One region of the Lentibacillus juripiscarius genome, then DNA from elsewhere that is predicted to be linked to it. Evidence: riboswitches for the same ligand, from Rfam matches in the RefSeq annotation. Region 1 holds a riboswitch; the other holds the start of a gene.
The links. Region 1 has a riboswitch for thiamine pyrophosphate ahead of thiW (energy coupling factor transporter S component ThiW). Riboswitches for the same ligand answer to the same signal wherever they lie in the genome.
Positions count from the first base shown of each region.

Region 2: it holds a riboswitch for thiamine pyrophosphate, as region 1 does, so the genes downstream of both, thiT (energy-coupled thiamine transporter ThiT) here and thiW (energy coupling factor transporter S component ThiW) in region 1, are expected to answer to the same signal.

Region 1 is NZ_JBHUNA010000005.1:65,920-69,042, reverse strand. It holds gene panF (sodium/pantothenate symporter) at 1-181, opposite strand, end outside; gene ACFSUO_RS03120 (YhdT family protein) at 178-462, opposite strand; gene ACFSUO_RS03115 (DUF4064 domain-containing protein) at 798-1,226, opposite strand; TPP riboswitch at 1,428-1,544, shown strand; gene thiW (energy coupling factor transporter S component ThiW) at 1,629-2,120, shown strand; gene thiD (bifunctional hydroxymethylpyrimidine kinase/phosphomethylpyrimidine kinase) at 2,156-2,959, shown strand; gene thiM (hydroxyethylthiazole kinase) at 2,960-3,123, shown strand, end outside.
Region 2 is NZ_JBHUNA010000033.1:19,764-22,886, reverse strand. It holds gene ACFSUO_RS13650 (hypothetical protein) at 1-558, opposite strand, end outside; gene ACFSUO_RS13645 (hypothetical protein) at 692-823, opposite strand; gene thiT (energy-coupled thiamine transporter ThiT) at 934-1,506, opposite strand; TPP riboswitch at 1,624-1,727, opposite strand; gene ACFSUO_RS13635 (M3 family oligoendopeptidase) at 1,998-3,123, opposite strand, start outside.

The DNA of each region.
Region 1 (3,123 bases):
TGGCACTGCCATAGGTAGCTGTCATCGTCATCGCCAGAACGAACCCGCCGAGACTCCTTCCGCCCAAGAAATAGTCCTGCATAAATGTATTGGACGCTTTGATATACTTCCCGGCCCACATGCCAACGCCAAATATAACCAGCAACAACCCGATTAATGGAACTAATGCCTGCCAATTCATGTCTCTTCTCCCTCTTCTTCAAATGAAACTTCCACAAACCATTTCTTCACCACAATCGTGACCAGTACTGCCATCACAATGAACCCGAGCACACAGCTATAAAAGAACCACGCCGGCAGTCCGAAAACATACGTGTAGTCGGACGGATCCTCCCCGCCAAGTCCATAGGCAAACGCAAACCACCAAATAAAATTAAAGATAGCCAGTCCCACCCCAAATAAAGCTTCCCGGTTGGCAACTTTATACCGTGGGTCGCTCTCGGACGTATTTTTTTTCTTCACTCCCATGTACCTCCTTTTAACGCTTTCCAAAATTCGAGCCCAATTTACAAACTACCTCTTATTAATATAACGGATAGAATAGCTGATTGTAAATATTCGAAAAACTCCTTTCACCCTATCATAAAGCCGGGATTCAAAACACAAGCAAAATAGACGGAAATGTCGTACATGAAATAATTGATATCAAAAGAGAAGAATTGAAGAAAAAATGGGTTTATGTGTGTTTTGTGGTCGTGATTAACTCGAATATTCGTTTATGACTATTAAGCTGAATTTCCTTCTTTTTCATCAATATTAAAAAGAGTAACCATTTGAGTTACTCTTTTTTAACAGGTCTATTCCACTGTTATTGGTTCTTGCTTTTTCCGTGCCAGACACATAATGCCCGCAATCAGGTAGAATAATCCACTGAATATTCCGGCGCCAGCGGTTACAACCGCACCAAGAACGGCAGTCACAATCAAAATAATACCGGCAGCTTTTGGATTTTTGTCACCCTTCATAAGCACAATGGAGACGATCCCCAAAATAAGTGCCAGCACTGAAACAATAATCAGAAACCAGCCGCCGCCCTGGAACATTTCCAGCATAGCATCCATATCACCTGCTGCCACTTCCGGCTGTTGCTGCCTGACTTCTTCTTTCGTCTGATCCCAAATTGCTTCATTGTTAAAGAGCCAAACCATAAATGCACCGACCGCGGCAAAGAAACCATAAATCAAAATGCCAACGATGGTTAGTACAATTTCTCCTGTTCTGTTCATGCCTATACCTCCCCGAGTCATCTTCTGCTACTCTATGCATTCCTTGGGCTGCATTATTCGAGTCAGCATGCTTTCTTGATTGTATCATAAATCCATTGTTGCTTTCCTCCATTAAATAGTGGAAACTTGTTTGAAACTTTGAAAAAGACATGACAAACTTACCTTACTTTGTTACACTTAAGTGGACTAAAAATATAATGCGAGAACTACTAGGGGTGCCCAGCAATCGTGGGCTGAGAGGAAAGGCGTTCTGAGCTTTCCGACTCTTACGGACCTGATCTGGTTAATACCAGCGTAGGGAAGTAGTCTGACAGAATTGCTATCAGCTATTTCAAGCCAGGTCCAGTCTATGGATCTGGCTTTTTTCGTTTGGATCCACCCCTTACCGAAAGGAGGGTCTACGTGAATCGGACACGGTTATTAACGACGATGGCCGTTTTTGTAGCAATTGGAACACTTGGTGCACAGCTCTTATGGTTTCCGGCCGGTGTCGCCAAGGCTTACCCGGTGCAGCACGCGGTCAACGTCATGGTCGCTGTCACACTTGGCCCCGGTCCGGCGGTTGTGATTGCCTTCATGATTGGCCTGCTCCGGAACATGCTTGGCCTTGGTACATTATTAGCTTTTCCCGGCGGCATGATTGGTGCCTTTCTAGCAGGTTACCTCTACAAAAAAACCGACAAAATAGCAATGGCTGCGGTCGGGGAAGCCGTGGGTACAGGAATAATTGGTGCACTGTTTGCTGTTCCATTTGCACGCGTGCTATTGGGCAGTTCTGCTGGTGCCCTTTTCTTCCTTCCTTCGTTTCTAGTCAGCAGTGTAACCGGGGCATTAATCGGCTGGTTTGTTGTATCCAAAGTCAAACAAGCCAGAATCATGGAAAACCATGTTTAAAAAAGAACTCCTTAAACAGAAAGGATGATCCATTCATGAACAAAGTCGAATCAGCATTAACCATAGCCGGCACAGACCCGAGCGGCGGCGCCGGTATCCAGGCCGACCTGAAAACCTTCCAGGAATTACAAACGTATGGGATGTCCGTCATTACATCGGTCGTCGCCCAAAATACAACAGGTGTCCAAGATGTGCAGCATATGTCAGGATCTATGATTAAGGAGCAGCTGGTGTCCGTCATTTCCGATATCCCATTCCAGGCATTTAAAACCGGCATGCTAGCTAACATTGAAATCATGGATGCCGTTGCAGAAAAGATTTGTGGATTGACTGTACCATATGTCATGGATCCCGTGATGGTAGCAGCCAGCGGTGATCCGCTAATTTCAGATGATGCCCAAACGTATTTGTGCGAAAAATTGCTCCCCCTGACGACGGTCACAACACCGAACATCCCAGAAGCAGAAGCAATCACCGGCCAAACAATCACAACACCGGAAGATATGCAGCAGGCAGCCAAACAGATTGTGCATGATTTTGGCGCGAGTGCCGCACTTGTCAAAGGCGGTCATATGCGAGGGAAAGCGGTGGACTTTTTATATGATGGGGATCGGATGCACACTTTTTCGGCAGACCGGATTGACACAAAAAACACACATGGAACCGGCTGCACCTATTCAGCAGCTATTACCGCTTATATTAGTCACGGGTATACATTACCGGAATCCGTGAAAAATGCTAAAGATTACGTAACCGCGGCCATTCGCCATTCACTTTCCATTGGCAACGGAAGCGGTCCTACCAACCATTGGGCACAGCGGATGGAAAGGGTGAAATAGATGAATCAAACAATCATCCAAGAGGTGCGTGAAACAACGCCGTTGATACACCATCTTACCAACCAGGTCGTAATGAACTTTTCAGCAAACGGCCTGCTGTCATTTGGAGCTGCACCAGTCATGGCAAAAGCTGAAGAAGAAACCGCTGAAATGGCTGCCAATGC
Region 2 (3,123 bases), on a different contig from region 1:
CCTATCCGCGACAAGCGCCGTATCAATCCCCGCCGATGTGGCTGACAGATTCGGAGCCACCTGCACAATGTAGTCCGAAGACAGTGCCATTCCCTGCCCAGCCAGCGCAACTGCAACCGCCGCCGTCATAGCAGGAAGGCCGGATCGGATAGCTGCAGGAACCAGCAGTGCACAAATGAGCGGAACAGCCGGCGTCGGCCAAAAAAATAGAGAAATAACGTACGTTACAGCAATCAGTACAAAGAAGGAAACATGCCCGTTGATCATCAGCTTCTGAATCGGCTTAATCATTCGCCGATCAGCGCCAAGGTCTCTGAGCGAATGCAGCAACGCCATCATAAAGGTGATAATGAGGAAAATATTGAAGAGTTCTTTGGCTGCGACAAGGTTTGCGTTAAATATGGCGGTAAATCCGTCGATAAGACTCCCTTTGTAGACCCAGGCAATGACAAACGTGCCAAGCAACGTTGGCAGAACAACACCTTTGCGAAAAATCATGGTCAAAATGATGATCAGTGTAAAAATACCATATAGCGCATGGGATATGGTCAGTTCCACATCAACCACTTCCTTCCTTTCTCGACTGTGCTATAGCCTATGCACAGGTGAAAGAAGCGGTGCAACCCTTGTCAAAAATACACACCTATTTACGAATCTTAAGAACGCTCAGGAAAGAATTCGAGGTCTCAACTCATTTCGATCCATTCTCATCGGCGCAATCATTGCACATCAGTTTTCCGTCCTCATGAACGCCGTCAAAAAACCCATTCTCGCAATAGACATTTTCACCACATATCTGGCACTGGCCAACCAGTTCGCGCATGAAATCACCCCTTTAAAAAGTATATCGAAAAAAACGACCCTTTGTATACCAAAGAGTCGCATGTTTGCAGAATATTCTTCATTACGATGGTGATGTGAGCGGTCCGAACGTTATGCTGCCTGCACTAATGTCCTCGGCTGTTTGTGGAACAGCAGGAAGACAGCAATCGAGCAGATGATAAAGGACGGGATAATATAGGATACATTATACAGGAATGAATATAACCAGACCGATTGTCCCTCCACTGCCGATTCAAAGAACACAACACCGGCCGCGAAATGGGCTGCAAACCGAAGCATGCTGCCAAGGAATGCCCCAAGTGTAATATAAGTCAGGTACGTTTTCACATGACCGGATTGAACCGCTTCCTGTATCTGCTTTGCAAAAACACCGGCAAAACCAATCACCGTAAAGGCCAGCATATAATCGATAAGACCCTGGACCGGATGCAGTACATATCCTGTACCAACGGCAACCTGCAGAATTCCCCACAAAAAGCCCGATAGCAAACCACCTTTAAGCCCCCACCGGAAAGCAACGATGAAGACAGGGATCATCGCCAGTGATACAGAACCACCCTGTGCCCAGAGCTTAATAGATAAAAACGGAATAATGTCCAGCAGTAATGCCAGTGCTGTAAAAACAGCCACTTCAATTAAAAACAGCGTGCGATTGGAACGCATCAACATTCCTCCCCTTTGCAGACGGAACCATTCCGCCTATCATTTTTTGAACACAAAAAAAGCAATGCCAAGGGGAAGCTTCCTGATGGGAAATTCCGCTCACACTGCTCTCTATTCCATCAAAAAAGCCGCCATCCCTACGCTAGCACTAACTAACAGGTTCGAAGGGTCTGAACAGCAAACTGTTCACTCTCAGCCATCCGGCTCCCCTTGAAGGCTTCTAACCTATGCTTTTTTTGCTGGTTTCAGAGGTTGTTCAAAAAGTCCGGTAAAAATGACACTTCGAATTTCTTCGTTGGCTTGCTTTTCCGTCGCTCATGTATTCATTTACATACACTCCGCTACTCAAAGCAGCACCGCCTTGAACTTCTTGGTCCTTTTTATCCTCCTTTTTGAAGCCACATTTTCAGTATAACGCATTATTTGCAAAATAACAAACACTTTCTGAGACAGGTTTCGGGCGGATCCCATCGGACGGGAACCACACGGAATCATGCTTCTGTCAGCGAAAGAAATTCCTCTACATCCTGAACACATAGCTTTATCGCATTTTCCCAAAAATCTGGCTTCGTCAAGTCAACGTTCAGATGTTTGGCCGCCAGTTCCTCCACGGTCATCCGGCCGGTGTCACGAAGTAAGGCGATGTAGTCATCCTCAAAGTCCCCGTCCGATTCCTGGGCGTGTGCATAAATCCCCAGGCTGAACAAATAGCCAAATGTATACGGGAAGTTATAGAATGGCACACCGGTAATGTGGAAGTGCAGTTTGGACGCCCAGAAATTCGGATCGTACTCAGAAAGTGTTTCACAATACGCTTCTTTCTGTGCGTCGACCATCAGTTCCTGTAGCCGATCCACAGACACCATCCCTTGCTTGCGCTCCTCATAAAAGCGCTGTTCAAAAATAAATCTGGCATGGATATTCATGAAAAATGCAACACTGCGCTTCACTTTGTCTTCCAGCAATGCGCTTTTTTCTTCTTTTGTCTCTGCACTTTTCACCGATGCGTCAGCAACAATCATTTCAGCAAACGTTGATGCCGTCTCTGCCACATTCATGGCGTATCCCTGGTTCAGCCCATGCAAATCATCCATAACGTGCTGATGGTACGCATGCCCCAACTCGTGTGCCAATGTCGCTATATTGGCGGCCGACCCGGAATACGTCATGAAAATACGTGTTTCTTTACTGTCAGGAAAACTGGTACAAAACCCTCCCGGTTGCTTACCAGGACGATCCTCCGCTTCAATCCAGCGATTTTCAAACGCCATTTCGGCAAAATCAGCCATTTTCGGGCTGAATTTCCGGAATTGATCAATAATAAAGCTAGCACCTTCTGTATACGATGATGTTTTCACCGAATGGGAAATGGGTGCATTCACATCATAGAAGCTTAATTGATCCAACCCTAATATATCCGCTTTTTTCTCCAGAAACGTTACAAAATGGGTTTTATAGCGATTAATTGCACCCCACATTGCATCAAGTGTTTCCTGTTTCATCCGGTTAATGGCTAATGGCTCCTTCAGCACATGCTTCCAGTCCCGGTGTTTATATTTTTGCAGGCGAAACCCAGCGAGGTGATTCAATGTCTGGCCAAAAAAGTCCGCATTCGCC